2 regions of the Streptomyces sp. NPDC029139 genome follow, and region 2 is predicted to be linked to the other one. Evidence: riboswitches for the same ligand, from Rfam matches in the RefSeq annotation. Region 2 holds a riboswitch; the other holds the start of a gene.

Region 1 (4,833 bases), on a different contig from region 2:
CCGAGTTCGCGATGCCGTTGTACGCGTCGTCGTAGACCCCCGGGTCGAGGGCCAGCATCCGCACGCCGGGCTCGGAGACGCCCTGGCGCACGGCCTCCCGGTCACCGTCCGACAGCGCGGCGCAGACCCAGAGCGCCTCGGGCTGCTCGGCGAGGGCGGCGGACAGGCCGGAGACGAGGCCGCCCCCGCCGCGCCGGGCGCTGAGCGTGCCGTCGGCGGCGAGGACGTACGAGAGGGGGCCCCGATTGGAGGCAACGAGCACAGAAGCCATGTGGCGAACCTAGCCCCTCCCGTAAACGCTCAAACGTACGTATACGAGTGTGGCGAATCCGCGCCTCAGAGTTCGCGCCGGCCACGCAGGGCCGCCTTCGCCACCAGACCCGTCGCCGCCAGGGCGAGGGCGAGGCCGCCGAGCAGCCAGAGGCGCTCGCCGTTGCCGCCGGTCTCCGCCATCGAGCCGCTGGGACCGTGCGGGGCCGAGCGCGGGCGAGGAGGAGTGGTGACCGGTGTCGGCTCGACGTCGGTATCGGCCGAGGCCGAGGTCGCCGTCGCGGTGGGCGCGGGATCCGCCGTGTCCACGGGGGGCGAGGCGAGGGTCGGTGTCGGGGTGTGGTCCCGCTTCACCTGCTTCGGGCTCGCCGCATCAGTGGTCATAAGGTCCGGCACCGGTACGGAGAAGGCGAGGGCGGAGGCCAGGTAGGTGCCACCGGCCGGGGTGAAGGCGAGCTCCGCCGACCGGGCGCCCACCGGGATCGCCCCGTCAGGGACGGTGAAGGTCGTGGTGTCGATGCCCTGTCCGGTGTGTCCGGTGTGTCCGGTGCGGCTCTCGGGGACCGTCTCGCCGTTGACCAGGAACCCGCTGCCGGGCGTGTTCCGGTCGCCGCCGTACGCCGTCACGCTCGCCCGCACCGCGCCCGCCGTCCGCTGGAAGCCGTCGACGGCGATCGTCGTCGCGGGGGAGGTCGGGCGCTGGAGCACGTGACCGCCGTAGACGTACACATGGCGACGGCCCGGCGCGTGCGCCGGCTTCGCGCGCGTCGGTTCCGCGCGCGTCGGCTCCGCGGGCGTTCGCTTCGCGTCCGACGGCTTCGCGTGTGTCGGCTCGGGGCCCGGGAAGGAGTGGACGACCGTCAGGGACCAGCCCGCCACGCAGCCCTTGCCGTTCGGCGCCCAGATGTTGCCGACCGCGACCCGCACGTCCGTGCCGCGCACGCCCGCGAACGCGGCCGTCACGTCCGACTCGCCCGTGTAGTGGTGCGGGCCGTCGGTCTCCGCCGGGTCGGTGACCATGGAGTCGATGGAGACCGGCGTCTCGGGCCCGGCACCCACCCGGAGGTGCGGCGCGGCGGTCGCGTGGTCGTCGGGCGAGGGCGCCAGATCGCTGCCGGAGAGCGCGCACCGCGGGAGCTGCGCGCCGTTCGGCGCCCTGTACGTCCCGTCGTTCCCGCCCCAGAAGAGCCGGGCGTACGTCACCTCGGCGCCCGCAGGGATCGTCAGCCGGCCGGTGCTCGATCCGTAGTCGCCGATCATGGAGCGGGCGGTGCTCCGCTCCCTGGCGACGGTGTTGCCGATCGTGGTGAAGTCGCCGTACAGAGACGCGTCGTACCGCTTGCCGAAGGGCTCCACCCCATCCGCCGCGGCCGGACCGGCCGCGGCGAGGGACAGTGAGCCGAGGGCGCCGGCGGCCAGACCGAGCGCCGCCAGGAAGGTAGTCATTCGATAGGTGAACCGCATGAAACGGAAATTTAGGTAAGAAGTGTCATCATGCGGCGTTACGCCACGCGTCGGCGCGCGTACTCCGTGATCTCGGCCATCGGCGGCCGCTCCTCGGTGTCCACCGCGTACGTCCGGGGCGTGAAGCCCTTGCCGCCGCCCGACTCGTCCCGCTCGAACTGCGTCAGCCGCGGCCGCACCAGATGCCCGCGGGACAGCCGCAGCTGTGCCGTCCGGTAGATCGCCGCCGCCATCCGGCCGAGCGCCTGACCGTCCTGGTGGCGGTGCTTGCGGACGCCGACGTCGACCTGGGCGAGGGCGTCGAGGCCGACCGTGTGCAGCGCGTCGACGAGGAGGCCCAGCTCCACTCCGTAACCGACGGGGAACGGCAGCCGTTCGAGCAGCGAACGCCGCGCCGCGTACTCGCCGCCCAGCGGCTGGACGAATCCGGCCAGCTGCGGCCAGTGCAGATTGAGCAGCGGCCGGGCCACCAGCTCCGTCACCCGGCCCCCCTGGCCTGGGGTGTCGCCGAGCGGGCGGTCGTACATCGCCTTCACGAAGTCGACGTCCGGCTCGGTCAGGAGCGGACCGACGATGCCGGTGACGAAGTCCGCGGAGAAGTCCCGGAGATCCGCGTCGACGAAACAGATGATGTCACCGTCGGTCACCATCAGTGACCGCCACAGCACCTCGCCCTTGCCGGGCACGGTCGGTATGCGCGGAAGGATCTCGTCCCGCGCCACCACCCGCGCTCCGGCCGCCGCCGCGACCTCGGCCGTACGGTCGGTGGAACCGGAGTCGATCACCACGAGCTCGTCGACCAGCGGGACCGCCTCGGACATCAGCTCGCGGCGGATCACGGAGACGATCTCGCCGACCGTCGCCTCCTCGTCGAGCGCCGGCAGCACCACGCTGACCCTCGTCCCCCGCTTGGCGGCCAGCAGCCGCTCCACCGGACGGTCTGCCACGGACCAGGACCGCCGGGCCAGCCAGCGCTCCACCTCATCCAGCAACGTGATCTCCATCTCGCGGTTCGGACGACCATCTCACCCGTCCATGCCTTCGGTTACAGTCTTGAACAACGCGGACGCCCGATGCATGTCGGGGTACCGCCCGCGTTCCACAACCGAATACCGCTCATCCAGAGGGGCAGAGGGAAACGGCCCGTTGAAGCCCCGGCAACCCTCCAGTCGGTCTCGTCCGCGACACAGCGCGCCAGCGAGGCTCCCGGCTAGGGAAGGTGCCAAATCCGTCTCATGGCGACGTTCGTCATGGGAAAGATGAGGAGAAAGGGCCTCGCCTCCATGGCTGTACAGACTGTTTCCACCACCGAAACCCCCGCCGAGACGGTCAAGACCGTCGATCTCGGCCCCGCTTCCGGGCTTTCCTGCCGGGAATGCGGCGAGGTTTTCGCCCTCGGCCCCATCTTCGCCTGTGAGCTGTGTTTCGGCCCGCTCGAAGTCGCGTACGACCTCCCCACCGGTGACCCCGAGGCGCTGCGCAAGCAGATCGAGGCGGGCCCCGCCAACATCTGGCGCTACGCCCCGCTGCTGCCCGTCCCCGCCGACGTGGCCGAGAAGCCGAACCTGAACCCGGGCTGGACCAAGCTCGTCCAGGCCGACAACCTCGCCCGTGAGCTGGGTGTCGAGCCGGGCAAGCTCTTCGTCAAGGACGACTCCGGAAACCCGACGCACTCCTTCAAGGACCGCGTCGTCGCCCAGGCCCTGGAGGCCGCCCGCGCCTTCGGTTTCACCACGCTCTCCTGCTCCTCCACCGGCAACCTGGCCGGCGCCGTCGGCGCCGCGGCCGCCCGCGCCGGCTTCCGCTCCTGCGTGTTCATCCCGCACGACCTGGAGCAGGGCAAGGTCGTCATGGCCGCCGTCTACGGCGGCGAGCTCGTCGGCATCGAGGGCAACTACGACGACGTCAACCGCTTCTGCTCCGAGCTCATCGGCGACCCGCTCGGCGAGGGCTGGGGCTTCGTCAACGTCAACCTGCGCCCGTACTACGGCGAGGGCTCCAAGACACTCGCGTACGAGATCTGCGAGCAGCTCGGCTGGGTCATCCCCGACCAGCTCGTCATCCCGATCGCGTCCGGCTCGCAGCTCACCAAGATCGACAAGGGTCTGCAGGAGCTCATCAAGCTGGGCCTCGTCGAGGACAAGCCGTACAAGATCTTCGGCGCCCAGGCCGAGGGCTGCTCGCCGGTGTCGGCGGCCTTCAAGGCCGGTCACGACGTCGTACGGCCCCAGAAGCCGAACACCATCGCCAAGTCCCTGGCGATCGGCAACCCGGCCGACGGCCCGTACGTCCTGGACATCGCGCGCCGCACGGGGGGTGCGGTGGAGGACGTGAACGACGAGCAGGTCGTCGAGGCGATCAAGATCCTGGCCCGTACCGAGGGCATCTTCGCCGAGACGGCGGGCGGCGTGACCGTCGGCGTGACCAAGAAGCTGGTCGAGGCCGGGCTCATCGACCCGAGCCTGACCACGGTCGTGCTCAACACCGGCGACGGCCTCAAGACCCTGGACGCGGTGGCCGATACCTCTCAGGCCACCGCCACCATCCGCCCGAGCCTCGACGCGTTCCGCGACGCCGGCCTGGCCCACTGACCCCCCTCGTCACGGAAGGCAGCACCACCACATGAGCGTCAAGGTCCGCATCCCCACCATCCTCCGTACCTACACCGGCGGCCAGGCCGAGGTCGCGGCCGAGGGCGCGACCCTCTCCGAGGTCATCGCCGACCTGGAGAAGAACCACACGGGCATCGCGGCCCGCGTCCTGGACGACCAGGGCAAGCTGCGCCGCTTCGTGAACGTGTACGTCAACGACGACGACGTCCGTTTCGAGCAGGGCCTGGACACGGCGACGCCGGACGGCGCCGGCGTCTCGATCATCCCGGCGGTCGCCGGCGGCTGCTGAGCCCGTGCATTACCCGCCGTAACCGAATTGCCCTCTCCGCCCGGGAAGCGGAGGGGGCAATTCTGCATGGTTGAGCGCGGTAGAGTTGGGGAAGTCCCCCCGGCTTCCCTTCGCTGCTCATGCCAGGCGCATATGAGAATGCGTCCGTGCGCGACAAGATGCAGCCAAAGTGTTCGAGTGTTGTGTACCTTCTGCGTA
Region 2 (4,833 bases):
GGCTGTGGCGACTCCGGCACATCGGACGGCGGGGCGGGTGCGCTCCAGGCCCTCGGCGCCCGGCTCCTGGACGCCGAGGGAGACGAACTCCCCTGTGGGGGCGGTGCGTTGCACCGGCTGGAGCGGATCGACACGGACGGCCTCGATCCGCGCCTCGCCGGTGCCGAGCTGCTCGTGGCCTGCAATCCGTACAACGTGCTGTGCGGGAGGCGGGGCGTGGCGCGGGTGTTCGGTCCGCAGAAGGGCGCGAGCCCGGAGCAGGTCGAGGCGCTGTCGGCGGCCCTGGAGCGCTGGGCCGTCGTCCTCGGGCGCGCTCTCCCCGGGCCCGTGGACCTGCGGGCCGCCCCCGGCACGGGAGCCTCGGGCGGGCTCGGGGCCGGGCTCGCCGCCCTGGGCGCCCGGCTACTGCCCCGCTTCGAGGTGCTGCTCGACCACATCGACCTGGACGCCCGGCTGGCCCGCGCGGACCTCGTCATCACGGCCGAGGGCGCCCTGGACGGGCAGACCGTCCGGGGAAAGATCCCCGCGGAGGTCGCCCGCCGGGCCAAGGCCCACGGCGTCCCGGTCCTCGCGCTGGCCGGCACGCTCGGCCACGGCGCCCACCGTGTCAGGGCGGTGGGGGTGGACGCCTACGGTTCGATCCTGCCCGCGCCGGTGGCCCTGCCCGAGGCGCTCGACCGGGGCGCCGAGTTCCTCGCCGACGCGGCCGAGCGGGCCCTGCGGATGGTGCTGGTGGGGACGAGACTGGCGGCCTGAGCGGTACGGCTCAGCCGCGGTCCGGGACGCACCGTCCGTCCTCGGTGCGGTACTTCCACTGCGCGCCGTCCCGGACGAGCTCCTTCACGGCCCGTACGAAACGCTCCACGTGCTCGTCCGGCGTGCCGGCGCCGAAGCTGACGCGGATCGCGTTGAGCGACTTCTCGCCCGGCGCGGCCTCCGGGGCCCCGCACTCGCCCTGGGTCTGCGGGTCGCTGCCCAGCAGGGTGCGGACCAGCGGGTGGGCGCAGAAGAGACCGTCGCGGACGCCGATGCCGTACTCGGCGGAGAGCGCGGCGGCGAAGTGCGAGCTGTTCCAGCCCTCGACGACGAAGGAGAGGACACCGACGCGCGGAGCGTCGTCGCCGAAGAGCGAGAGCACCTTCACCTCGGGTACCTCGGCGAGGCCCTCCCGGACCGTGGCGATCAGGTGCTGCTCGCGGGCGACGAGGGTGTCGAACCCGGCCTCGGTGAGCGCCTTGCAGGCGGAGGCGATGGAGTAGACACCGATGACGTTCGGCGAACCGGCCTCGTGGCGGGCGGCGGTGGTGTGCCACTCGACGTCCACACCGCCGTCGGTGCGCCGGGCCACCTTCTTGGACGCGCCACCGCCGGCGAGGTACGGCTCGGCGCTCCGCAGCCAGTCGGCCCGGCCGGCGAGGACACCGGAGCCGAACGGGGCGTACAGCTTGTGCCCGGAGAAGGCGACCCAGTCGACGTCCAGCTCCTGGACGGAGACGGGGTGATGGGGTGCGAGCTGGGCGGCGTCGAGGACGATCCGGGCGCCGTGGGCGTGCGCGGCCGCGGCGAGCTCCTGCACCGGCCAGAGTTCTCCGGTGACGTTGGACGCGCCGGTCACGCAGACGAGGGCGGGCCCGTGGGGGTCCCGGTCGGCGAGGGCCCGCTCCAGGGTCTCGACGGCCTCGGCGGGGGTGCGCGGGGCGTTGAGGTAGGTGACCTGCGCGTCCTTCCACGGCAGCAGCGAGGCGTGGTGCTCGGTCTCGAAGACGAAGACCTGGCAGTCGGCGGGCAGCGCGGCGGCGAGCAGGTTGAGCGAGTCGGTGGTGGAGCGGGTGAAGACGACCTGGTCGCCGTCGCGGCAGTCGAGGAACTCGGCGACCGTGACACGGCTGTTCTCGAACAGGTCGGTGGAGAGCTGCGAGAGGTATCCGGCGCCGCGGTGGACGCTGCCGTAGTACGGGGCGTAGGCGGCGACGTCGTCCCAGACGCGCTGCAGGGCCGGCGCGCTGGCGGCGTAGTCGAGCGCGGCGTAGGTGACCTCGCCCCCGGTCACGAGCGGAACGGTGACATCGCGGCCGAGGACGGGCAGCGGGGCGGCGCAGCAGGGGTCGTCGGACTCGGCGGCGGCGGGAGTGGCGGTGGCGGCGTTCGGGTACGCGGACATGGCGGTATCTCCTGGCAGGACGGGGCAGCGAAGGGCCCGCAGGGCAGCGCGAAGTGGAGTGCCTCGTACGGGTGTTGCCTCAACACACGGTGGTCGTGCGGAGGGTGGGGAAACGGGGCCGAAGGCCCTATCGCATTCGCTTGCTCACGAGAGGCTCCCTGAGGACCAGGACCCCAAGGTTTCGAGGGGTCCGCGCTTGCCGTGGACCTTTCTGTCCACGGCCTGGTCTTCACCCGGGGCACCCCGCCACGGACGGAGGGTTGCCGGACAGCAAGCCGGGGCTTCGTAGCTGTCACTCATGACCTGGCACAGAAGCTATGCCACGTGATCGCCCCGGCGCAACCCGTGTCCGGATTCCGGAACGTGCCAGGGCCCCGCGCACGCGGGGCCCTGTGGGACGTGTGGGACCTGTGAGGCCGGCCCGCCGGTGGCGAACTAGGCGTTGCTGGCCGCGACCCAGCGCTCCAGGGCCGATCTCGCCGCACCGGAGTCGATCGACTCCGCCGCCTTGGCGATTCCCTCGCGCAGTTGCTCCACCAGGGAGCCCTCCCCCGGCGCCAGCGCCGTCAGCGCCGCCGCCGAGTTGAGCAGCACCGCGTCCCGTACGGGACCGGTCTCGCCCGCGAGCAGCCGGCGGGCCACGTCGGCGTTGTACGAGGCGTCGGCACCGCGCAGTGCCTCCACCGGGACGAGCTCGATACCGACATCGCGCGGGTCGAAGGCCTCCACGCGCACCGCACCGTCCCGTACGATCCACACCCGCGAGGTGGCCGTGGTCGTGAGCTCGTCCAGGCCGTCGTCGCCGCGGAAGACGAGCGCCGAGGAGCCGCGCTCGGCGAGCACGCCGGCCATGATCGGGGCCATCCGGGCGTCGGCGACACCGGTCGCCTGGGCCCGGACGCGGGCCGGGTTGGTGAGCGGACCGAGGAAGTTGAAGACGGTGCGGATGCCCATCTCCTTGCGGGCCATCGCGACATGGCGCAGCGCCGGGTGGAACTTCACGGCGAAGCAGAAGGTGATGCCGGCCTCGTCGGCGACCTCGGCGACCCGCTGCGGGGTCAGCTCCAGATTGACGCCGAGCTTCTCCAGGACGTCGGAGGCGCCGGAGGCCGAGGACGCGGCCCGGTTGCCGTGCTTGACGACCTTGGCGCCGGCGCCGGCCACCACGATCGCCGACATGGTGGAGATGTTGACGGTCTTGGCGCCGTCGCCACCCGTGCCGACGATGTCGACCGTCGCGCCGGGCACCTGGATCGTCCTGGCGTGCTCGTACATGGTGCGGACGAGGCCGGTGATCTCCCCGACGGTCTCGCCCTTGGCCCGCAGGGCCACGGCGAACGCCGCGATCTGGGCGTCGGTGGCCTCTCCGCTCAGGATGCGGTCCATCGCCCAGGCGGTGTCCTCGGCGCTCTGGTCGCGGCCGGTCAGCAGGCCGTCCAGGACGGCCGGCCAGGAGCGGCCCGCCGTGGTAAAGCCTCCAGCGGGGGTCACAGCGCTCATGGCAGCTCCTGGGTCGTCACGTGACGGTTACAGCGTCCACCCTATCGATCCACGGGGACGGCAAAGAGCCCCGTCCATCGAATGGACGGGGCTCCCGCTGTGGCGACCTCTGGGGATGTCCCCAGGGGGAAGGTGATCAGTGGTGGCCGTGGCCGCTCTGGATCTCCTTGTACTCCTCGGCGGTCGGCTTGGCGATCTGGTTGTCCTCGCCGTAGTAGCTCTTGCTGAGCTTGACCCGGAGCTTCTCGGTACGGCTGACCTTGCGCTCCACGCCGTTCTCGTCGACCAGCGGGCCGAGCTCGGCCGGCTTGTTCTGCTCGTGGGCCGTGAGCTTGTACAGCTCGCCCTGGCTCAGCGGCTGGTGGACCTCGACGAACTCACCGTGCGGCAGGCGCTTGATGATGCCGGACTCGCGTCCGTGCAGCACCTTGTCCTTGTCCCGGCGCTGGAGGCCGAGGCAGATCCGCTTGGTGATGATGAACGCGATGACCGGGCCGACGAAGAAGGCGATCCGGACGAACCACGTGATCGAGTTGATCGACAGGTGGAAGTGGGTCGCGAAGATGTCGTTTCCACCACCGACGAGCATGATCATGTACGCGGTGATCCAGGCGACACCGAAGGCGGTGCGCGTCGGAGCGTTGCGCGGGCGCTGCGCGATGTGGTGCTCGCGCTTGTCGCCGGTGATCCACGACTCGATGAACGGGTAGACCGCGATCGCGGCGAGCATCAGCGGGAAGATCACCAGCGGGATCATCACACCGAGGACCAGGGTGTGACCCCAGAGGTTGATCTCCCAGCCCGGCATGACACGGATCAGACCCTCGGCGAAGCCCATGTACCAGTCGGGCTGGGCGCCGGTGGAGACCTGGTCCGGCCGGTAGGGGCCGAGCGCCCAGATCGGGTTGATCGAGGCGATCGCGGAGATGACCGCGATGACACCGAAGACCAGGAAGAAGAAGCCTCCGGCCTTGGCCATGTAGACCGGCAGCAGCGGCATGCCCACGACGTTCTTGTTCGTACGGCCGGGGCCCTCGAACTGCGTGTGCTTGTGGTAGAAGACCAGGATCAGGTGGGCGACCACCAGGCCGAGCATGATGCCGGGCAGCAGCAGGACGTGCGCCGAGTAGAACCGGGCCACGAAGTCGCCGCCGGGGAACTCCCCGCCGAAG

The links. A riboswitch is a leader RNA that binds a small molecule or an ion and turns the genes downstream of it on or off. The one in region 2 is predicted to bind S-adenosylmethionine.
Region 1: it holds a riboswitch for S-adenosylmethionine, as region 2 does, so the genes downstream of both, thrC (threonine synthase) here and ACZ4VW_RS05990 (aminotransferase class V-fold PLP-dependent enzyme) in region 2, are expected to answer to the same signal.

Annotation. Positions count from the first base shown of each region.
Region 1 is NZ_JBVHWN010000010.1:121,512-126,344, forward strand. It holds gene ACZ4VW_RS22425 (alpha,alpha-trehalose-phosphate synthase (UDP-forming)) at 1-271, opposite strand, end outside; gene ACZ4VW_RS22430 (DUF11 domain-containing protein) at 337-1,716, opposite strand; gene ACZ4VW_RS22435 (glucosyl-3-phosphoglycerate synthase) at 1,773-2,726, opposite strand; SAM riboswitch class I at 2,848-3,000, shown strand; gene thrC (threonine synthase) at 3,018-4,325, shown strand; gene ACZ4VW_RS22445 (MoaD/ThiS family protein) at 4,357-4,635, shown strand.
Region 2 is NZ_JBVHWN010000002.1:409,879-414,711, forward strand. It holds gene ACZ4VW_RS05985 (glycerate kinase family protein) at 1-756, shown strand, start outside; gene ACZ4VW_RS05990 (aminotransferase class V-fold PLP-dependent enzyme) at 767-2,161, opposite strand; SAM riboswitch class IV at 2,349-2,465, opposite strand; gene trpD (anthranilate phosphoribosyltransferase) at 2,597-3,661, opposite strand; gene qcrB (cytochrome bc1 complex cytochrome b subunit) at 3,798-4,833, opposite strand, start outside.